DNA from 4 places in the Acetobacterium wieringae genome. Region 1 is predicted to be linked to each of the others. Evidence: riboswitches for the same ligand, from Rfam matches in the RefSeq annotation. Region 1 holds a riboswitch; each other region holds the start of a gene.
What was found. A riboswitch is a leader RNA that binds a small molecule or an ion and turns the genes downstream of it on or off. The one in region 1 is predicted to bind cobalamin.
Positions count from the first base shown of each region.

Region 2: linked by a shared signal. The riboswitch ahead of CHL1_RS15955 (ECF transporter S component) and the one ahead of CHL1_RS13620 (nucleotide-binding protein) in region 1 are both predicted to bind cobalamin.
Region 3: linked by a shared signal. The riboswitch ahead of CHL1_RS18615 (type 1 glutamine amidotransferase) and the one ahead of CHL1_RS13620 (nucleotide-binding protein) in region 1 are both predicted to bind cobalamin.
Region 4: linked by a shared signal. The riboswitch ahead of thiC (phosphomethylpyrimidine synthase ThiC) and the one ahead of CHL1_RS13620 (nucleotide-binding protein) in region 1 are both predicted to bind cobalamin.

Region 1 is NZ_CP097897.1:2,781,212-2,787,012, reverse strand. It holds gene CHL1_RS13645 (Mrp/NBP35 family ATP-binding protein) at 1-473, shown strand, start outside; gene CHL1_RS13640 (ECF transporter S component) at 645-1,181, shown strand; gene CHL1_RS13635 (class I SAM-dependent methyltransferase) at 1,192-1,779, shown strand; gene CHL1_RS13630 (type 2 periplasmic-binding domain-containing protein) at 1,887-2,420, opposite strand; gene CHL1_RS13625 (LysR family transcriptional regulator) at 2,374-2,820, opposite strand; cobalamin riboswitch at 2,908-3,102, shown strand; gene CHL1_RS13620 (nucleotide-binding protein) at 3,194-4,036, shown strand; gene CHL1_RS13615 (hypothetical protein) at 4,033-4,602, shown strand; gene CHL1_RS13610 (nitrogenase component 1) at 4,602-5,618, shown strand; gene CHL1_RS13605 (ABC transporter substrate-binding protein) at 5,656-5,801, shown strand, end outside.
Region 2 is NZ_CP097897.1:3,232,768-3,238,568, forward strand. It holds gene pabB (aminodeoxychorismate synthase component I) at 1-323, opposite strand, end outside; gene CHL1_RS15950 (anthranilate synthase component II) at 317-904, opposite strand; cobalamin riboswitch at 1,159-1,327, shown strand; gene CHL1_RS15955 (ECF transporter S component) at 1,443-1,976, shown strand; gene CHL1_RS15960 (hypothetical protein) at 2,074-2,805, shown strand; gene CHL1_RS15965 (FUSC family protein) at 2,920-3,531, opposite strand; gene CHL1_RS15970 (prephenate dehydrogenase) at 3,707-4,600, opposite strand; gene aroF (3-deoxy-7-phosphoheptulonate synthase) at 4,600-5,610, opposite strand.
Region 3 is NZ_CP097897.1:457,502-463,302, reverse strand. It holds gene CHL1_RS02215 (creatininase family protein) at 1-348, opposite strand, end outside; gene CHL1_RS02210 (type 1 glutamine amidotransferase) at 613-996, opposite strand; partial or broken gene CHL1_RS18615 (type 1 glutamine amidotransferase) at 1,056-1,325, opposite strand; cobalamin riboswitch at 1,804-1,992, opposite strand; gene CHL1_RS02200 (bifunctional cobalt-precorrin-7 (C(5))-methyltransferase/cobalt-precorrin-6B (C(15))-methyltransferase) at 2,082-2,465, opposite strand; gene CHL1_RS02195 (hypothetical protein) at 2,410-2,661, opposite strand; gene cbiE (precorrin-6y C5,15-methyltransferase (decarboxylating) subunit CbiE) at 2,654-3,280, opposite strand; gene cbiD (cobalt-precorrin-5B (C(1))-methyltransferase CbiD) at 3,268-4,413, opposite strand; gene cobI (precorrin-2 C(20)-methyltransferase) at 4,426-5,166, opposite strand; gene CHL1_RS02175 (precorrin-8X methylmutase) at 5,160-5,789, opposite strand.
Region 4 is NZ_CP097897.1:2,472,109-2,477,909, forward strand. It holds gene CHL1_RS12015 (SPFH domain-containing protein) at 1-744, opposite strand, end outside; gene CHL1_RS12020 (NfeD family protein) at 760-1,215, opposite strand; cobalamin riboswitch at 1,348-1,529, shown strand; gene thiC (phosphomethylpyrimidine synthase ThiC) at 1,623-2,930, shown strand; gene bzaB (B12 lower ligand biosynthesis ThiC-like protein BzaB) at 2,927-4,213, shown strand; gene cobT (nicotinate-nucleotide--dimethylbenzimidazole phosphoribosyltransferase) at 4,423-5,511, shown strand; gene CHL1_RS12040 (class I SAM-dependent methyltransferase) at 5,492-5,801, shown strand, end outside.

The DNA.
Region 1 (5,801 bases):
GCGATGTCGACTATATGTTTGTCGATATGCCACCAGGAACCGGCGATGTGCCATTAACGGTATTTCAATCGCTGCCAGTGGATGGTATTATTATTGTCACCTCACCCCAGGAGTTGGTTTCGATGATTGTTGCCAAAGCCGTCAACATGGCCAAGATGATGAACATACCAGTAATTGGTCTGGTGGAAAACATGTCTTACTTTGAATGTCCGGACTGCGACAAAAAGCACTACTTATTTGGCGAAAGTCGGATTGAAGAAGTGGCCAAACAGTATGGCATCGATGTTGTCGCCAAAATGCCGATTGATTCTTCGCTGGCTGGCGGCTGTGATAAAGGGCTGATTGAGTTATTTGAGAATAATTGGCTGGATCCGATCGTTAAGACACTGGAAAAAAGTGAACAATCAGATCCGTTGTTCGTGCCGGAATTTGCCAATCAGGATGTCCCAGCTCAGACGGGGAGTCGAGTTTAATAAACCGTTTGTAAAATCATAAAAAACAAACTAATTATGACAAATGTTATTAATTAGGGTAAACTAACGTCAACTCAATCGTGTTATAAAATAAGCCAATAAGGCATATACTTCTTGAAAGAAGTTGTGTTTTGTTGGCTTTTTTTGAAAAAATTGAAAGCAGGTATTGTTATGAATCATTCAAAAACAAAAAATCTTGTAGGAACAGGTCTTTGTATGGCCTTAGGGCTCTTACTTCCTCAGTTGTTTCACGCCATTGGAGCTGGTACCGTATTTTTACCTATGCATATTCCCGTTTTACTTTGTGGTCTTTGCTTTGGGTGGCAGTATGGTTTGATCTGTGGGGTCATCACGCCCTTATTGTCTTCAATTTTAACCGGGATGCCGCCCATTTTTCCGGTGGGATTAACGATGATGTTTGAACTTGCGGCTTATGGCGCTTTAACGGGTCTTTTGTACCGGAAATTTAATTTGAATATCTATATTGCTTTAATTGGTTCCATGCTGGCAGGGCGCATCGTTTCAGGTCTTGCTTCGACTCTTTTTTATGGTATGGCGGGAAAAGAATACGGATTACAACTCTTTTTAACCGGAGCTTTTGTGACGTCGATACCCGGCATTATACTGCAAATCATCATTGTCCCATTATTGGTCATTGCTTTGGAAAAAGGTCGTGTTGTTACACAGCCGATAAAATTAAGTGCATAGGAGTGTTCCAATGAATCATTGTCAATCAACGAAAGAATATTTTAATAGCATTGCAAATAAGTGGGACACGATGTGCCATCATGATTCCGAAAAAATATCGGCAATTCTAACTTTGGCAAATATTAAGAAAGATAGTCGTGTTCTGGATATTGCTACCGGGACTGGGGTGCTGATACCGCATTTACTAAAGACGGAACCTACTGAAGTTAAGGCTATCGATCTTTCAGAATTAATGATCGCACAGGCGCAAAAAAATCATGATGACAATCAGGTTCGATTTCAAGTGGCTAATTTTTACGAGTTCGATCAAACTGGATTTGATTTTGCAATCGCCTATAGTGCATATCCTCACTTTTGGGATAAGGAAGGGTTTGTCCGGCATCTTGCTGAGAGTTTGAATTCTCAGGGTCGTTTTATGATTGCTCACAGTGAAAGCAAAGAAACAATTAATGGTAGACATTCTGGAGATCAAGTCCGAAAAGTTTCAGCTTCGCTAAAAGATGCGATGACCGAGTCCAATTACTTTAAAGCCGCATTTGATATTGACATTCTTGTTGATACGGATGAAATGTATATTATTTCCGGGAAAAAGAAATAAACCACAGTAATCCATTAGAAAACATTTCTTTGTCTGAATTAGAAGTTGCTTTTGTAAAAATGACCTGGATACAAGCTATATCTGTGATACAGTTTGTATCCAGTTTTTTAGATTGTCATACAATTTATTTTATTTTCTAGAGTAGCTATATAGCGTATCCCAATAGTGCTTAATGTGTGTTCACGGCGCATGATATAACCAGCGTGTAAAATCTGATTGTGTTCTGAAAACTCGATTGCCTGAATCTCGTTTAATTTTGAGTGCATCTTGTCACCATCACTGTTGGTCAGATCCGGACCGATACTGAAACAATCGGTGCCGCGAACCAGGGCGATTTTGGTGCAGCGGTCAATCACATGTATATTTTTATCGAGGATTTCATTGAACAAAATTTCTTCGGAAAAATGAAGCAGATTGTCGTCGCCCTGATCATAGGTTACAAAGGGGTAGGGTTTCAGCTCATCAAGAGTGAGTGAGTCTTTTTGGGCGAGGGGATGCAGTTTTCTAAGAAAAACATAGGATTTGATTTTCCCCAGAATATGAAAAGCGAGATTACTGGTATCCAAAAGCTTCTGCATCGTATTCAGGTAATGATCATTGATGCACATGACGCCGATTTCGCTGCGGCAGGGTGGCGACATCGTGGATGACCTCATGGGTTGGACCTTCCCGAATGGCAATATCATAGCGATCCAAGCCGATTTCATCGATGATCTTGATAAACGACATGGTCGAAAAGGGCAGCCGCTGGGTGGAGACGGAAAAGCGCATCGGGATCGATTTCTGATGCTGGTAACGTCGTTCCAGATATTCGGCCTGTTCGACGATATCCCGGGCATGGTTCAGATAATCCTGACCTTCATAGGTTAATTCAACGCCGCGACTGTTCCGCTTGAATAATTGAATACCCAGGCTTAGCTCCACTTCCTTGATTGCAGTCGATAAGGTGGATTGGGAAATATAAAGCGCTTTGGCTGCCGCCGAAATCGACTGATGCCTTGAAATTTCGATCATATATTTCATGTTTTGTAGTGAAATCATCGCGTTCCTCCGGTTTTTTATTCCTATACTATCAAAAATATTGATAGCTGGCAATTGGAAATTAGAAGACCTGGGCTAATTGTTTGAGCTTCTTACTTGTGATATAATACGTCTCAATTGAATAACAAAGTGTAGTATGAAAATCGGTTAAAATCCGATGCGGTACCGCCACTGTAAAAGTGAGCCGCTGTAAATTGATCAACACTGGAAAGAAATTTCTGGGAAGTTGTTACAGCCGGCGATGATCTTAAGCCAGGATGCTTCTATATTTTGTGATAACCAAGCCTAACGGATTATTGGGCGAGGAATTTATTTTTTATAATAAAACTCTTCTGTTTAATAATTCAGAAGAGTTTTTTTTATTGGAGGGAAAATGAATCTAGACAACAAACGGATCGCATTTTATGGCAAGGGCGGGATTGGTAAATCGACGATTGCTGCCAATGTATCGGCAGCGCTGTCAAAGGCTGGTAAAAAGGTCCTCCATATCGGCTGTGATCCAAAATCGGACTCGACCCGGATTCTGATGAAGCGACGGATTCCCACCGTCTTGAAAACACTCAAGGAAAAAGGGGAGCAGCTGAATCAAGCAGATATTTTGTTTACGGGGGTCTACGGTGTCACCTGTGTTGAAGCCGGCGGCCCGGAACCAGGGGTTGGTTGTGCCGGGATGGGTATTTCGGCGGTGATCGAGACCCTGGAAAAGCTGGACGTCTTTACGATGGACTGGGATCTGATTGTCTATGATGTGCTGGGTGATGTGGTCTGTGGTGGTTTTTCGATTCCGATGCGTAGGCAATGTGTTGATGCGGTTTATATTGTGACCTCGTCGGAATTTATGTCGTTGTACGCCGCCAATAATATTTTAAAGGGCATTGCGCACTACGAAACCCCGGCCCAAAAACTATTTGGCGGTTTTATCCATAATCGTTGGATGTCTCAAACCGATAAAGAGGTGGTTGATCAGTTTATCCAAATGACCGACAGCCGTCTGATTGCCTCAATTGAACAAAACCAGGCGATTAAGCTGGCCGAGTATCAAAGAAATACCATGATTGAGGCCGATCCTCAGGCTTCCCTTTCACAGGTTATTAAGACCTTGGGGAAGGATCTGTTTTGGGAGGTTCCAGCCTGTAATTCCCGTCCCCTTGATGATGACGCAATGGAAGCCCTCTTTGATTTTGTTTCCGCAAAGAACCAGGAAATCAGCAGATGAGCAGTATTACCATTGAAGCGTCGGTCTATAATTTAGGTGATATGGAATTGGCCAAACGAATTTTTGCGATACCGGACACCTTAGTAGTAGCCATCGGACCGCCAGCCTGTATTCGCATTTTATACTTCAGGGCTTTGGAATGTGGGCACTTGTCCAAGCTCAAACTCATTCCTATTAGTGCATTGGATTACACCTTTGGCGATTATCTGGAAAAAATCAAAGGAGTTGTTGCAGCGGCGTTACAAAAAACCTGCTATCAGGGTATTATTCTCTATGTTTCATGCCCCGATCTGCTTTGCCAAACTGATTTTGACAGGATGGTTCAGGAACTTGATAATCCCCGGCAGATACCGGTCGAGATTTTCAAACGTGGTCCCATGGAGAAACGAAAAACCAGCCCCTCCCAACGTTTGGATAAGATTGCAGTAAAAATCGCGGACTTTGTTAAGACCCAGCCGCTGGTATTCTCAAAAAATGAAGCGGTTTGTGAGTTGCCCCGCTGGCCGCAGATTATACGGGAGTACTTTCTTTATTCCCCGATGATCCGGCTGTTTGTCAGTTTTTGATGACCGGCTCCGGCTGCGCAAACTGTCCCAGTTCCATTGATAAATTGAATCACAATCCGTTTATTTTTTCCCGCTTTGATGACTTGCAGGCGGTTTATGGCTGCACAAATGACATCGGTGAAGCCATTACAAAGCACTTTCAAATGTACCACCAAACCAAAGAGAGTGAATTATTGCTATCCATTGGCACACCGGTTACCTATATGACCGGGATGAATGATCATTCTTTACAAGGCTGTGATCTGTTTACGACAACCGCTAGGATTGAGACCAACGGTTTTCAGACCGCCGAAGAAGGGGTAGCCAAGGCCCTGTTAAAAATCGCCAAAGCGACGCTTAAACAAGTTGAAACCCGCAAAAAACGGATCAATCTTATTGGCTATAATCCATTTTTATTTGGCAAAAGGCAACACTTTCATGAAATTGAAACCTGCCTGACATCCCTGGGCTATACGGTCTGCTTTCTCGGTTACGAGAGTCTGGATTCGTTTAAAACGGCAGCAGAAGCTGAGTTGAATCTCGTTTTTTCCAGGCACGGTCTGAGTTTGGCAAAATGGATGGCGGAGATGTTTGCAATACCTTATCATTTTGCGATGCCGATCGGCCTTGAAGGTTTTAATCAATGGCTGAAAGCCGTTGGCGCATTGTTAAAAACAGCGATCCCGGAATCCTATTACGTAAATAACGAGCCGCAGCCATTCCCGAACATTCGAGTGCTGCTACTGGGCGAAAATGAAATCCTGGATCAGCTTGAAACAGCGATCTCAAATGATTTTGGGATTCCAACCATTCGGGCAAGCAAAATTACGGATCAGGAATTATCGCAAATGACGGTTACCCACATCATTGCTGATCCGCTTTATCAAAATAGAATCAACATGATGTCATATCAATTTATTCCCATGCCCTATCCCAGCCTCAGCGGTAATACGTATATAGAGTTGGAGTATCAATACATGGGACAAACAGGCTATGCTTATTTAAAGCGTTTCTTTGTAAATGAAGTAACGGCTTAAATTAAGAATAAAATAAAAATACTGAGGAGTAGAAGAGATGAAAAAAAGAGTGTTATTGGTTATCTGTATCAGTCTGATTATGTGTATCGCCATGGCTGGCTGTGGCAGTCAGACCAAGGAGTCGGAAAGTAAAACACCCGAAAAACGGACAGCGGTAGTGGATCAAGGTGGTAATGAGGTGCA
Region 2 (5,801 bases), 450 kb from region 1:
TGACAAAGATCATAGCCAAAATAACCGACCGCCCCGCCAATAAACGGAAACGGCGATGAATAATCCATTTTATACTGTTTTAATAGTTTTTGCAGTTCATCAAAAGGATCGCCAGTAACCGTTTTCGTCTCCGTCTTGGTTTTAATGGTGATGTCATTATCCTTGCTGGTAAAGACCAGCAGCGGATCCCCGCCGATAAATGAATAACGTCCCAAGCTGTCCGGGTCTCTCCCGCTGTCGAGGAAGAAACTGTAGGGCTCATCCTTAAATAAAAGATAGCTTTCAAAACTTGTTAGGTCGGTTTTTATTTCTTGTATTAGCATCGCACACCATTTTCTTTTGTCGCTTGAAAAAAGTTATCCAGTAATTCCATGCCCATTTCGGTGAGAATCGCTTCAGGATGAAACTGCACCCCTTCGATATGATAATCCTTATGGCGCATCCCCATAATCTCATTTTGATCGGTTCTGGCGGTAATCTCAAAAAAATCGGGAATATCCCGGTTTTCCACCACCAGAGAATGGTAGCGCGTCACCTTCAGGGGATTATTAAGACCGTCAAAGACTCCGACATTGTCATGGGCAATGGCATGAACCTTGCCATGCACTGGCTCCAGCGCTTTGGTAATCGTACAGCCAAAGGCCTGACCAATGATCTGATGTCCCAGACAAATTCCCAGAATCGGGATTTGTCCCTTAAAACGGTGAACCACATCCAGACAGATGCCGGATTCGTTGGGGGTACATGGCCCCGGCGATAAAACAATCATCGACGGTGCCATCGCAGCAATCTCGTCGAGAGTGATTTTATCATTTCTTTTTACGATCACCGTTTCATTGAGTCCCTCCAGATACTGGACTAAATTATAGGTGAAAGAATCATAGTTGTCGATCATTAGAATCAATTTTTATACCTCATAGTATTAATCATTTTGAGCTGTATTGTATCATACTCCAAGGGTTTTAGACAATGAATTATAGCTGGAATATTTGGCGATAATTTTCGGTTGGTCCGGTTTTTTCGGGTTTGATTTACACCAGAATTTACCCCCAATCCCGAAATTCTTAATTCCCGCTTTGCTTTTTTGCTTGTACTGATTATTAGTCCCGGTCAATTTTAATTTGACAAGCCAATCCCGGATATGCTATTATGCTTCCATGTAAATAAAGCTTTTTTGGTGCCTTGTAAAAGGAGAATAGGGAAACAGGTTAAAATCCTGTAGGGACCCACCACTGTATCGTTGGAGCACTTGTCATCACCACCTCACGGGAAGGGACAAGATGCGATGAAACGGACTCAGGAGACCTGCCAAAAATGATTCCATTTGGACGACGGTAAAGTTCACATCTGTATTGGATGTGGGCTTTTTTGTTTGGCACCGGAATCGGTTCGTCTTTTCTTTGGCCATCAAATGCTTTATAATAAAAATCAAGGAGTTCGTTATGAAAATCAACACCCGACAATTAGTTTTTATGGCACTTTTAATTGCCCTTTCTTTTGTAGGCGCCCAGTTAAAAGTTTTTGGCACCATTGCCTTTGATTCACTACCGGCTTTTTTAGGCACCCTGCTGATGGGCCCTGTGGCGGGCGCAATTATTGCGATTATTGGTCATCTTTTAACCGCCCTTACCTCGGGATTCCCGATGACCCTACCGGTTCACCTGGCCATTGGCCTGGGAATGGGGTTAATCATGGTAGCCACTTGGTATACTTATGTTTTTGTTAAAAAGGCCAGTAGCGAAATTGTCGCTCTGATTGTCAGCGTTATCGTTGCCGCCGTCTGTAACGGCCCGATCCTTTTGTTACTGTGTTCGCCGCTACTGATTCCAATGTTAACCTGGCCTGGAGTTATCGCAATGATGTTTCCCCTGGCGCTGGTCGGCGGCATCAACGCTCTGATTGCCGCTCTGATCTTTAAAGCCTTACCACTGTCAGTTAAAAATCAGGTCGCTTCGGTAACCTCAACCCAGGTTTAACTGGCTAGTGTTTACCCTACTGCCGCTATTACCAAATGACTCACCAAGCCCAGGACACTTTCACTATTAGCAAACCAATCCCCCAAAGGAGGATCTGATGAAAACTTATCAATATCGTGACCTGTCGGTCCTTGAGCTTCCCGATACCCTCCTGGTCACGGCCTGTGACAGCAGTGGTGGTGTCGGAGAGAAGCCCGGGGACGAATTGTGTGTTCCTACAAAATATATTTCGATTTTTGCCGCCCGGGTCTGTCTTTTTGAGCTGCTATCCTGCGGCACCGAGATTATCAGTCTTTCCAACACCATCGTCGGTGAAATGGAGCCCACTGGCGCTGCCCTGATCCAGGGAATTAAGGAAGAACTGGCGCGGGCTGGCATCGGGGAACTACCCATTAACGGTTCAACTGAAGAAAATTTCAAAACCTGTATGACCGGCTTTGGCATTTTTGTTGTGGGCATCGCCAAGCGATTACGAATCACCCCCTCTGCACCCGGGGATTTAGTGATCTGCATTGGCAAACCCAAATTCGGGGCCGCTCTTGTTCTCGAAGGTGATCCGGAAATCGCCGATTATCAGGATCTTAAAACCTTAACCGAAAATCCCGCTGTTAATGAGATTGTCCCCTGCGGCTCCAAGGGAATTTTATACGAAGCCACCAATCTTGCCGCCATTCATCAGTACCAATTTGAAGCGATGCCCAATAATCTGAATGTAGTGGATTCTGCCGGTCCGGCCACCACCGTAATTGCCAGTATCAAACCTTTTGCCTTACCCGAACTGGCGGCGGTCTTCAACGCAAAACTGACGGTAATCGGTCATCTTAAATAATTTTTTTTACTAAAAAAAGACCACCTGGTATTCGGGTGGTCTCTTTTTTAAGGGGAGGGGTAATTATATTTTAGTTTGTCCAGACGTCACAAAAATCCAGAATAAACGTAAAACCTATGGTTTGAATAGCATATACAAAAAACTTGATACTTTAAACTTCTGATGGTCATTACCCGGTTTTTCTGCCTCGGTGACCAGCTCTTTTTCTGTTTCTGATCCCTCATCAGCTGACTTTTCGTCGCATTCCGGAACCTTGATAAAACGATTGATTAAAAACGCCACAATGATCCCAAATGCTGTTTCCAGCAGCCTTAACATTGCCAGCATGTAGCTGCCAGCGTCCTGGGGATAGGTGGTCATGACACTGAGAAACATCACACAGGTAATAACAATGGCACCTGCTTTATGAAAATTATTACATAGATAGATCAGTAACATAATACCCAGCGGAATAATAGCCACATAGGCAAATTCATAAGGAATTAAGTTAGCGGCAAAAATGCCCAGCAGTCCCGCTGCTCCACCAAAGATGGTTCCCAATATCCGATTCCAACCAGTTTCGATGGAATTTTCAATGCTCGGCCCCATGGTAAGCACCGCTGCAATTGCAGCAAACAGTGGATTAAACTCCGGTCCCATTATTGCAAATACCACCACACAGATGAATACTGCCAGCACCGTTTTTATGTTTCTCATACCAAGGGATGGCAGATGACATAATTTCATGATCTTTTTGCTCCAATTATTTATTTAACTTTTACCCTCTTCGTTTTGTTCCCACTAAAAATTATGATTTCAAATGTTTCTTTACCTAGAGTATACTCCCATATTTAATTAAGTCAATAGCGTAATCATTTTCAGGCTGATGTAATAGTTTTCACAGCGCATCTCTTAAGCAAACTCACAGATTTTTTAAGCTTTTCGCCGCCCGAATCTCCCCCATGGCAATGCGTTTTTCCCGTACTGATTGAAGTCGATCAATCAATTCTTCCTTTTCATCCAAACGGATCATGTCTTTCATGGCAGCCAGGCTGGTCTCAAATTTCTCAATCTGATCAAGCAAATTTTTACGGTTGCACATAAACAATTCCGTCCACATGGGGGCATTGATCATGGCAATCCGGGTCAGATCACCAAAGCTGCCGCCCTCAAAATCAGTAATCGACAGATCATCATCACAATCAACCAGGGCCGCCGCAATCACATGGCAAAGCTGGGAGGTGAAGGCTATTTTCTGGTCGTGAATTTCGGTGGTGGTTTCAACAATATGATTAAAACCCAGATCCGTAACAATGTCCCGGATCAACCCAATATTCTCCGGCTGATTGGAGGGTAAGGGGGTCAAAATATAATTCCGGTTCTTAAAGATCCGATCATCGGCCCCGCCGAAGCCTTCTTTTTCACTGCCCGCCATCGGGTGTCCGGGAATATAATCGATATCTTTGCGCAATAGATTGCCGAGGTTTTTAAAGACCACTTCTTTGACCCCGATAATATCCGTGACAATCGCCCCCGGCTTGAAGTCTTCCATGTACAGGGCTAAAAAAGCCAGGGTGTCCATTGGGGTCAGGCAGATAAACACCAGATCGCATTGGGGCAGCATTTTTTGAAGCCCCGCTGAGTCCCAGACCCCTTGATCAATCACGCCCTGATCCAAGGCCTTTTTAATCACCGACGGGTTTAAATCATGAGCCCAGATTTCTCGGGGCCCCTGCTTCCTGAGTCCCATGGCCAAAGCCCCACCCATCAGACCCAGGCCGATAAAGCCAACGATGGAATCTTCACGTTTTTTCATTACATCACCTTGTTCTCAAATTCGGCGTATTTTTTGACCGTGATCATAATTTTATGGAATTGTTCCGGGGTAATCGACTGTTCGCCGTCACACAGGGCTTCTTCCGGATTGTTATGAACCTCAATCATCACCCCATCGGCACCGGCAGCGATGGCGGCCTTGGTCAATGCTTCAACCGTCCAGGACAGCCCGGTGGCATGACTGGGGTCAATAATAATCGGTAAGTGACTCTTTTGCTTGAGCACCGGAATACAGCTGATGTCCAGGGTATTTCGGGTGGCGGTTTCAAAGGTGCGAATGCCCCGTTCGCAGAGAATTACCTTATCATTGCCCTCCTTCATGATGTATTCAGCCGACATCAGGAATTCCTGCATCGTCGATGACATCCCCCGTTTAAGTAAGATCGGCTTGTCAATTTTTCCCAATTCCCGGAGCAAATCAAAATTCTGCATGTTTCTGGCACCTACCTGAATAATATCGACATCTTCAAAAGCTTGCAAATGCTCCAGCGACATCAGTTCGCTAACAATTGGCAATCCGGTTTCTTTTCTGGCGATCTTAAGTAACTCCAATCCTTCATATCCCAAGCCCTGAAACGCATAGGGTGAGGTTCGTGGCTTGAAAGCTCCGCCCCGCAAAAAGGTTGCTCCGGAAGCTTTGACACTTCTGGCAATCGCTACAACCTGTTCTTCGCTCTCCACCGAACAGGGGCCAGCCATCACACTGATTGTCCCTTCACCGATTTTTCGGCCCTTGACGTTAATGATGGTATCATCGGGATGAAAGAGACGATTGGCTTTTTTATAGGGTTCCTGAACTCTAAGTACATTTTCTACAATACGGTTTGAACGGATTTTTTCCACATCTGCCAAGGTTGTATCCCCTACTATTCCTAGAATGGTGTGATCCACACCTTTTGAGTAATGAATGTTTAATCCCTGTGTTTCAATCATCTTGATTAACCTCTGAATATCTTCTTCTTTGGTGTTGGGTTTAACAACTATTATCATTTTCTTCCTCCATTAATTTACGAACTGATCACTCGGCCCCATTTTTATCTTCTGTGCACCGAAGACCACCAGAAAGCGCCTTACTGATTTCTGGTGATTCGCAGTCAGCATCCAAATTGCCAGCATGATCTTTGGCCTTTGACTTGCGAAAAAAAAGGAGACTTCCTAAGAAGCCTCCTAAAAATCAACTT
Region 3 (5,801 bases), 1.4 Mb from region 1:
ATGACCATTTAGAATATAAATGTGTTTGATGCCATTGTTAATCAGACTCTCAAAGATATCCTCGGCAATGGCAATCTCGGTTTCATAGCGCAAGGTGATTGACATCGGGTAAGAGTTATAATGAATCGAAGTCCCAAAGGGAACGCAGGGTAGCACTACCACATTGTTAAGCTTCTGCGCCACGCGTTTGGCCACCTCGGAGGGCACAAAAAAGTCCGGCCCCAGGCAGCAATGCCAGCCATGGCTCTCGCAGGATCCAAAGGTCACAATGGCGGTGACCTGATCGGCATTTTTTAACAGCTCCTGAACTTCCAGGGCGGTCATTTCGTTAAGCATTACCTTTTTCATTATAAAATTCCTTTCAATCAAATTGTTTCTTAGACTTTTGCACAAGTGCCGTGAGCTTCGCATTCAGTTTCGCACGAAACAATTTTTACACTGTACGTCGTACAGGCTATCGCCTGTTCGCCTACACGTTACAAAATTGTTTGTGGAAACTAAACGCAAAGCAATTTTTGATCAACTCTTTTGAATTTTAGAATTGCTTAAATAGATTCTGATTTATATTTACCCACTTTTTCACCAGTCAGTTGTTGTGAATAAAGATTTTTATTAAATCCGGTCAGCTTCAACCAGTAGTTTCAGCTGGTCTAAAAAAGCTGCCATCCAGAGATTGTCCTGAAGGATGTATTCCGGGTGGGCCATGACTTCCTCCGGCCGCTGTACAAAATCACTGGGGATCATTTCATCGCCGCAATTTTTAATCAGATCTTTAATAATTGCCTGGGTATTTTCCAGATGAAACTGAAAGCCAAAAACCCGTTTCTGGTAGACGAAGGCCTGGTTTTGACAGGCGGCACTGGCTGCAATGACGGTGGCCTCCGGCGGCAACTCGACAAAGGTGTCCCCATGCCAGTGAAACACGACTGGATTGTCCGGGAAAAAGGCAAACAGTGGCGATGCTTTGGCTTCTTCAAAAACGTGATCGGAAACCAACCGATTTCTTTTTGCTTATTTTTCACGACCTTCCCGCCGATGATATCCGCAATCAACTGACTGCCGAGACACAGTCCTAGGACTACCTTGTTGGCTTCAATAGCGGCTTTAATGAATGCTTTTTCGGCCTTCAGCCAGGGGTATTGCGCTTCTTCATAAATGTTCATCGGCCCCCCCATCACCACCAGCCAATCAAAATCACTCACCTCCGGCAGCGCTTCATCGTTATACAATTGTGTCGCAGTGACGGGATAATTGTTGGCTTGGGCCCATTTTAGAATACTGCCGGGATTTTCAAAGGCGACGTGCTGTAAATAGTGAATTCTCATCTGTGACCTTCCTATCTGAATAGTTATCAGTATTTTTTATAGCAAGTATACCATTTTCGGCGCTTTTTCAAAAATATTTTTTATTAAAAGAAATTTATTCCAATAAAAAAAGCGCATCCATAAGAAAATGCACTTCTTTTATTGGTGCTCAAATTTTTGGCCAGAAAAATCTAAGCAGAGGAATAATGTTTTCTATCAAAAATGTAAATTAATGAAAGCAAGGTAAATTCGGGGATGTCACACACCATCCCCGAGGAAGGGTATTAAATACTGACTTGGAGATGTCCCTTTATTCGAAGAGATTCTAAAATTGGCTAGGAGAAAGTAACCAACTGCCGGAAATCACACACTTCCCGGTTCGCTTGCGATCGTCACCGACGGCAAGACGAAAAAAAATCCTTCTCCAACGGAGAAGGATAAAAGAATCATACTTACAAATCTAAATATAATGCTCTTAAAGTCCTCTAAATCGGAGGTTGTTAAGAAATCACTACAAACAGGTCTTCTGGCTCAACAATCAACTTTCCATCTCCCTTCCCGCTAATTTCTTAACAGTGGTTATGAGACGGTCATCATGTTTTACAGCTGCGATTACAGCAAAGGATTTACACCTTTTTCCCTTGAATATAGGACAAGTTCACTATTTAATTGAATTCATTCTACACGAAAAACTGCTGCTTGTCAATAGCAGTTTTTCAGCAATTTTGAAACTGTCGCAAGCTTACCGACCAGTTTCACATATACCGAAACGGTTGTTTACTTCACATCACCCGTAATAATAAAAATTGGATTGGCGGCCTTTAACATCGTTAAACCACCGATGCCTTCGCCCCGGCTGATACCGACCTGAATCAGTTCGACATTGTCAAAATACTGATTCATCAACGTGGTGGCCTGGGCGGCGTTCTCCAGGGTCACAAAGTTGGCAATGACCCGGCCGCCGGGGCGGGTATTGGCTTTGCACCACTGAAAAAGGCTTTCCATATTCCCACCGGAACCGCCGATGATGACTCGGTCTACCGGCTCTTTGATTTCAGCCAGCGCCTCAGGCGCCTTGCCGGGAATAATCACCACGTTATCGGCATTAAAATGGTCTTTGTTTTTTTGCACCAGCTCCAGTGCTTTCTCTTTGGCTTCCACGGCATAGACCTTGCCATTTTCTGCAGCATAGGCCGCTTCCCATGGTCAGACCGCCGGTACCGGCGCCGATATCCACCACCACGTCACCCGATTCAATTCCCAGTAGCGAAATGGTTAAAATACGGATTTCCCGTTTGGTCATTGGGGCCTTGCCGCGAATATAGGCCTCGTCCTTGTATCCTGCTATCTTACTCATTGATCACCACCACGACTGCCAGTCCTTCCTCCTGATAAGTCAGGGCTTCTGCCACCGTTAGTCGGGTGATCTTTTCATTGGGATAGGACAGCTCTTCACCGACATAAAGAATACTGTTCTCGCAACCGGCTGTCTGCAGGATTCCGGCAATAAAGGCCGTATTATTATTTTTGTCGGTAAGAATACCCAGCTTTTTGTTTTCTGCCAGCGCCGCCGCCAAATCCTGATCCCGACCGTGCAAGCTCAAAAGCCTCGCATCCTCCCAGCTAATAGCCAGTTTGGCAAAAAAATACTGCAGTGAGCTGATCCCAGGAATACAGACAATGTCCTTTTCCGGCACCAATTTTTTTGCATAGGTCAGCAGACTATAAAAACCGCAGTCCCCGGAAACTACCAGGGCGGTTTTGCGGGTCTGATAGCCCTTAGCAACCTTTTCCATCAGCTCACTGAGAGGGGTTCCCTTGCCGATAAAAAGCATCTCCTTGCCACTGGCATCAAAACTTTCGGCGTGGCGGGTGCCACAGAGAATCACTTCCGCTGCGGCAATTTCTTTTAAGGCGATCGGTAAGATATAATCCGGATGCCCCGGTCCCAATCCAATAATTTTTAATGGGTACATAATCGTTTCCTCAACTCTTCTGCGTCTTTGCTTTGTCCTAAAAAGCCATGGATCTTGGAAAACAGCACCACTTCGATATCAATAGTGCCATAAACCCGATCAGTGACTTTCTTCTTTACCACTTCGGCCAGCTGATTAAAATAGTCCGGCAGATTTTCGGCCAGGATTATATCGGTGGCTTCGTCGGTAGTTTTGGCGGCCATGATTTTTGCCATGGTATCCCGGGATGCACCCAGGATACCGGCATGGGCGGTCAGAATCTCCATCCGGCCATCAGCCACGCTGCTATGGGTATTAAATATTCCGCCCGCTACCTTGACAAGCTTACCCAGATGCCCAATTAAAAGAATTTTATCAAAACCCATCCGCTCGGCCTCATCCAGCATAAAGCCGATAAAATTGCTGGTCTTAACCAGCACATCTTCATTAAGCCCCAGTTCCTCCGAGAAGTCTTTGCCATAATTGCCGGGCACAAAGATGATTTCATTAAAGCCCTTGGCATGAAGCACCGAGAGTTCCAATTTCAATGAAGCTTTCCAGGCCTCTTCACTCATCGGTTCCACAATGCCGGTGGTGCCGATAATTGACAGTCCGCCTTCAATCCCCAGCTTGGGATTAAAGGTGCGCTTGGCCAGCTCAACTCCCTGGGGAATCGACAGCTCCACCTGCCAGCCTTTGGGTAAATCGGGCCGATGCTTGATGGCATCAGAATCCAGAACCGCACGAATTTCCTGGGCGATCATCTCTCTGGGGGTGGGATTAATGGCCGGTTCGCCCGGGGGGATGCTCAGTCCCACCGAGGTCACCGTCCCAACGCCAATGCCAGCAATAAAAGTGATCCCGGCCTGATCAGATGGGATCACCTTTGCAAAAATCTTAATGCCATTGGTCACATCCGGATCATCCCCAGCGTCTTTGACTACCGAACAGGACGCTTCGTACTCGGAAAAAGTCTGATCATGAAGCACCAGATCCAGGGGCCAGCCTTTGGGCGTATTGATTTTTACCGTATCCCATTTCTGCTGATTTAAAAACATCAGCAGGGCGGCTTTGGTGGCCGCCGTCGCACAGGAACCGGTGGTATAACCATAACGCATTATTTTGCCATTTTTTTCGACGGTTTTATTAAACATCAAAACCCTCCCTTACTGAAGGGGATAATTCTTCTTGATTAATAAGGTCGATAAGTAAGGAATCTTACCCTTTAACACCTCAATATCCCGGATCACCTGCTGGGTTTCCATGCCAATGTTGGACACCAGCACAAAACTTTTCTCCAGCCCTCGGGCTTCCAGCTCCGCTGCCATCCAGGCATTGTTGGCAGAAATCTTCATCACCACAATGTTCTGGTGGGCATCCAGAATTGCCCGGATTTCTTCCTCCGGCTGAGTCATGGCTACAATCCCTAACGACTCTTCGCCCTGGGTCAGCGGAATATTCAGTTGGGCACCTAAATTGCAGAATGACGGCACCCCGGACAGGGTGACCACTTCAATGTTGCGTTTTAACAGATATTCCATCACATAGGAATAAGTACTAAAGACCATTGGATCACCCAGGGTAATAAAGGCGACATCTTTGCCCTGGTTAAGGAGTACCTCTATTTCGTCGGCATTCTCCTGCCACTGTTTTTCAAGAGCTTCCCGTTCTTGAGACAGGGAAATCATTGGGAAGTTCATTTCAATGACTTTTGATAAATCGGAAATGTGGCTTTTAACTATTTCAAAGGCAACACTGGTGCTGCCCATTTTTTTTACCGGTGTAATCACCGCATCACAGGCATCTAAAACCTTAGCCGCCTTAACGGTCAGCAGATCCGGATCGCCGGGACCGACTCCGATGCCGTAAAAAATTCCTTTTTTTGCTGCACTCATGATCTTTACCATTCCCTTCCCAATTGATAAAGCATGGCGTTAAGAATAGCAGCCACTACTGGACTGCCACCTTTACGGCCGTTGATTCGGATGACCGGGCTGTCAATCTGATCCAAGGCTTCTTTTGATTCGGCTGCACCGACAAAACCGATGGGGGCACCAATGATCAAGGCTGGTTTGGCAGTACCCTGTTTGACCTGTTCAATTAATGTATAGAGCGCAGTTGGCGCATTACCGATGGCAAAAATACCGACGCTGTCGTCTTTTAAGGCTTTTTCCATGCTGACAGTTGAGCGGGTAACGCCACGTTCTTTCGCTTCAGCAGCGACATCGGCATCATGAACGTAATTAACAATTTCAATGCCGTGATCGGCCAGTGCTTTTTTATTGACGGCGACCTGAATCATCCGGGTGTCGGCGTAGATTTTTTTGCCCTGTTTCAAGGCTTCCATCCCACTTTCATAGCCACCATTTAAAATTTCCAATAAATCGGCATATTCAAAATCAGCGGTGGTGTGAATGATTCGTTTAACCATCGGGGCAATCGCTTCCGGGAAAACCTTGTCTCCCAGTTCTTCGGTAATAATCTCAAAACTACGCTCTTCAATTTCTCTCGGGTTGTTAATGTATTCCATCTTGTCTCGCTT
Region 4 (5,801 bases), 310 kb from region 1:
GGCTTCCTGAACCGTGATAATCGCTTCGGCTTCCCCTTCCGCCCGTCTGATCTGGGCTTCCCGGTCTGCTTCAGCGCTTAAAATAGCGGCCGCTTTCAACCCTTCTGCCTGCAAAATTGCCGCCGATTTTTCACCTTCTGCCACCAGAATAGCGCTGGCTTTTTCCCCTTCGGCCTGAAGAATTTTTTCACGTCGTTCCCGCTCGGCCTTCATCTGCCGTTCCATCGCATTTTGGATCGCTTCTGGTGGCATAATATTTTTAAGCTCGACCCGATTAATTTTAATCCCCCAGGGATCGGTGGCTTCATCGAGAATCACCCGCATCTTGGTATTAATGACATCTCGGGAGGTGAGCGTTGCATCAAGCTCCATATCTCCGATGATATTACGAAGGGTCGTAGCCGTTAAGTTTTCAATTGCCTTCATGGGATTATCCACCCCATACATATAAAATTTGGGATCGGTTACCTGCAAATATATAACCGTGTCAATTTGCATTGTGACGTTATCTTTGGTGATAACCGGTTGTGGTGGAAAATCGGCTACCCGCTCTTTTAAACTGATTCGTTTGGAGATCCGGTCAATAATTGGTATCGCAATATGAAAACCGGTTTCCCAGGTAGAATGATAAGCTCCCAGCCGTTCGACTACATAGGCATTGGCCTGAGGAACAATCTTGGCATTGACAATAATCACAACAATAAAAATGATAAAGATGACACCTAAAATAATGAGTCCATACATGTTTTTTTCCTCCTTTTATTTTGAAATAGTTTCTTTCTCAGCCGCCCGAACCATGGCCTTAACGCCTTCGATTCCCACAACAGTCACTTCAGCACCAATCGGAATAACAGCCTCACCATCGACATTTCGGGCTGACCAGGACTTCCCGTCTATTTTGACCGCCCCCTGACCTTTGAGGTTATTGATTTCTTCTTCAACAATGCCCCGGTTTTTAAGGATCCGATCGGCATTGGTCGCCATTTTTTGGGGATCCAGATGTTTCTTTAAAAACGGCTTTGTAACCAATAGTAAGCCAATGGAAACGACAAAAAAAACGATCATCTGCACCCAGAAAGCCGCGCCAAAATAGGCGGCAACTAAAGCCACCAAAGAGCCCACACAAAACCAGATTGAAACCAACGCCCCAGCTGTAACCAGTTCAGCTACCAGAAAAACGATAAACAAAATCAACCAGATAAAAACAAGATTCATCCTCTCACCTCCCTCATTCATTTGATTTATTATAACATAGTTTGATTCTTTTTTTATCTCAACTGTCCAAATCATTTTTTTAATTTTTTTCTTGCACATTTATTTTTTAGGTTGTATAATCAAAAACAAGTAAATCGAAAAGCGAGCATATGGTGCCTTAGCAATAAGGAGAATAGGGAATCAGGTGAGAGTCCTGAACGAACCCATCACTGTAAGGGCGGAGCAAACCACAAAGACCACTGTTTTTTAATGGGAAGGTGTGGCGTAGCGCTAAAACCCCAAGTCAGGAGACCTGCCTATACTCGATCCTGAATGAACGAAGGTAAAGTTCATGGCGGTTATTTTTATAATAACTGCTGTGGACTTTTTTATTTGCTAAAATACCAACAATCATTCAGGAGGAAACAATGACAATTCTGGAAAAAGCACGGGCGGGTGAAATCACCGCCGAAATGATTTATGTAGCTGAAAAAGAAGGGCTCGATCCCGAGCTGATTCGTCAGGGAGTGGCCACTGGTGAAATCGTCATTCTTAAAAGCGCCCGCCCCAATATCAACCCGGTGGCTGTCGGTAAAGGACTGTTTACCAAGGTCTCAGCCAGCGTCGGGATGTATGAAGTTGACGACACCATCGCCGGTGAAATGGCTAAAATTGACCAGGCCGTTAAGGCCAAGGCCGATACCCTGATGGACTTAAGTGTCCGGGGCCCAATCGATGCAATGCGTGAAAAAGTCTTAGCTACAGTGGATCGGCCAGTCGGTACCCTGCCCCTGTATCAAACCCTGGCCATGGCTCAGGAAAAATATGGTACCGCTTTAGATATGACCGCCGACGACATGTTTGCGATGATGGAAAAACATGCCGCTGATGGTGTCAGCTTTTTAGCCCTGCACTGCGGCACCACCACGGATGTCATCAATCGTGCTAAAGATGAAGGCCGGATTGATCCACTGGTCAGTTATGGGGGCTCCCACCTGATCGGCTGGATGGTGCATAACCAGTGTGAAAATCCTTTTTATACCCAATACGACCGGGTTCTGGAAATCTGCAAAAAATATGATGTCGTCCTGAGTTTTGCCGACGGCATGCGTCCCGGCTGTATCGCTGATTCGCTGGATGGCGCTCAGGTTCATGAATTGGTGATCCTCGGCGGCCTGGTTAAAAAGGCCTGGGCGGCTGGCGTTCAGGTGATGGTTAAAGGACCAGGTCATGTTCCCCTGGATCAGATTCAAACGACTGTCCAATTACAAAAACAATTATGCGGTGGTGCACCCTACTTTGTCTTTGGTTGTCTGCCCACTGATTCCGGGGCCGGGATGGATCATGTCACTGGTGCCATTGGCGGAGCGATTGCCGCCTATTATGGCGCGGACTTTCTCTGCTATGTGACCCCGGCCGAACACATCGGTATGCCCAGTGCCGAAGATGTCTATCTGGGCGTGATGGCCAGCCGCATTGCCGCCCATGCCGGTGATGTCGGCAAAGGTCATCCGGCGGCGATTGCCTGGGATCTGGAAATGTCCCACGCCCGGCGGGAACTCAACTGGGGCCGACAGATGGAACTGGCCATCGATACCGAAACTGCCACAAAAGTCTGGAAAGATCGCAGCACCAACTTCGCCTCCGAGTGCAGCATGTGCGGCGACTTCTGTGCCATGAAAATTGTCGGCAAGTATTTACGAGACGAAAACCAGGAAGTGAGGAACGAACGATGACCCAAATGTTAAAAGCGCGGGCGGGTAAAATTACCGAAGAAATGGAAATGGTGGCGATTAGCGAAGGCTTCACCCCGGAATTTATCCGGGCGGGAGTAGCCGCTGGCCGGATTGTCATTCCTAAAAATAAATTGCGCAACCGTTCTAAAATCTGCGGCATCGGCGGCGGACTGGACGTCAAAGTTAACGGTCTGATGGGCACCTCCGGTGACCGCGATGACATGGAAATGGAAGTCAAAAAGCTCAAAATCATTGAAGCCGCCGGTGCCCATGGCTTTATGGATTTAAGTATGGGTGCCGATATCGATACGATGCGGACCTTGAGTTTAAGTAATTCCAATATCGCCGCTGGCTGTGTGCCGGTGTATCAGGCGTGCCAAGAAGAAGCGGCTGATAAACGGGGCTTGATGGTCAATATGACCGCCGACGACTTGTTTGAAGTGGTGGAAAAACAGTGCCAGGCCGGGATGGATTTTATGGCTGTGCACTCGGCCTTAAATATGGATCTTCTCAAAATATTGAAAAAAACCGGTCGGGTAGCCGATATCTGCAGTCGGGGCGGCTCGCTGCTGACCGGCTGGATGTTCCATAATGATAAAGAAAACCCCCTCTATGAACAGTTTGACCGGTTGCTGGAAATTCTTAAAGCCACCGATACAGTTTTAAGCATCGGCGATGCCATCCGACCCGGCGCCAACGCCGACTCCCTCGATCAAGCCCACCTACGTGGCTTGATGGTTGCTGGCGAACTAACCAAACGGGCCCTGGCAGCTGGCGTTCAGGTGATGGTGGAAGGTCCCGGCCATGTGCCCCTAAACCATATACCCTCAGCCATGTTGCTGCAAAAACGACTTTGCTTTGAGGTGCCCTATTATATTTTGGGCTTCCTAGCAACTGATGTTGCTCCCGGTTATGATAATATATCCGGTGCCATCGGTGGAGCCTTTGCTGGTATGCATGGGGCCGACTTCCTTTGTTATCTGACTCCAGCCGAACATCTGGGTCTGCCCAATGAAGACGATGTCCGTATCGGTGTCGAAACCACCCGGATCGCTGCTAATGCCGCTAATGTCTTAAAACGTGGTAAAGCCGCCTGGAACCGCGATCTGGCGATGTCCCGGGCCCGGGTTGCCCGCAATCAGGAGGAACAGGTTAAAAACGCCATTAACCAGGCCAATCTGATTGCTGCCCTGGCGGCCCAGACGCCATCCCACGGCTGTGCCGTCTGTACCGACAGCAAATGTCCAGCCGATGTGGCCGCTGAGTTTTTTGGACTGGCATAAATGATAGCTTAAGTGATGCGGGCGAACACGGTTCGCCCCGAACTGACCAATCACTACCTTGCTAAAATAGATGTCTCGTTATTGTTTATCGGATTGTTTGTGCACCAAAAAAACAGCACCCGATCTAAATCATCAGACCGTAGGGGAGGTCCGTGACCTCCCGAAACGCTGTGCATTATAATTAATACCATAGAGAAGGGATAAGTACCATGATCGAAACCAAATATACCTTAAAACACGTCATCGATAACACCGAACCAGCTGATCCCAAGTGGCGGCAGGCGGCCCGGGATCATATTGAACAATTGGCCATTCCACCCTGGAGTCTCGGTCAGCTACTGGTCGTAGCTGAACAACTGGCCGGGATTCAGCGCACCATCCGCCCCAACGTTGATAAAAAAATGGTCATCACCATGGCCGGAGATCACGGCGTTGTGGCTGAAGGCGTTTCCGCCTTTCCCCAGGAGGTTACCCCACAGATGGTACAAAACTTTGTCAAAGGCGGTGCTGGCATTAACATTCTGGCGAAGGCCTCCGGGGCTGAAGTGATTGTTGTCGACATGGGCGTCGCCGTGGATATGCCCGAGCTGGTTAAGCAAGGTGCGATTATCGACTGCAAAATCGCTCGTGGCACCAAGAATTTTTACTACGAACCGGCAATGACCCGGGAGCAAGCCATTGCTGCTCTGGAAGCCGGAATCAACGTGGCTGCTCAGGTCATTGAAGAGCAGGGGATTAACCTTTTGGCCACCGGCGATATGGGTATCGGCAACACCACACCCAGCGCTGCAATCCTGGCCGTCATGGCCGAGTATCCGGTTTCATCCGTCACTGGCCGAGGCACCGGGATTGATAACGCCGCTCTGATTAATAAGATCAAAGTGATCCGGGAATCGATTAACCGCCATCAGCCCGACAAAACCGACCCCATCGATGTCCTCGCCAAAGTCGGCGGCTTCGAGATCGCTGGGATTGCCGGAGTGATTCTGGGTGCCGCCTTCAAACAGGTACCAGTCCTGGTGGACGGCTTTATTTCCACCGCCGGTGCGCTGATTGCCAAGGCGCTTTGCCCCCAGGCGCTGGATTACATGATCCCCTCCCATCAGAGTGAAGAACCGGGTCATCAGCTGATGTGGCAGGCCCTGGGGCTCAGACCGCTGCTTAACCTTAATTTCCGCCTGGGTGAAGGCACCGGAGCGGCGGTAGCCATGCACCTAGTCGAATCCTCGGCCCGGGTCATCTGTGACGTCTTAACCTTTGCCGATGCCGGAGTAACCAATGGTCATGAAGGGATATGATCCTAAGACCAACGGCGGTCAGTATCTGGAAGACCTGGCCACGGCCTACTGGGTTTCCGATGCCCTGTTTACGGCGCTGGAGATGGATCTTTTTCAGACCATCGATGATTTCGGAATCCGGGGTGCCAGTCTCGCTGAGCTCGCCCCCAAACTTGGCGCCAACGAAAGCGCCCTTAAACGATACCTGGCACTTTTAAAAAGCCTTGGCTTGCTGGGACAACACCAGAACATTTACTATAACCAATTGATTACCAAAGAATATCTACTGAAAGATAGCCCTCTTTATCAGG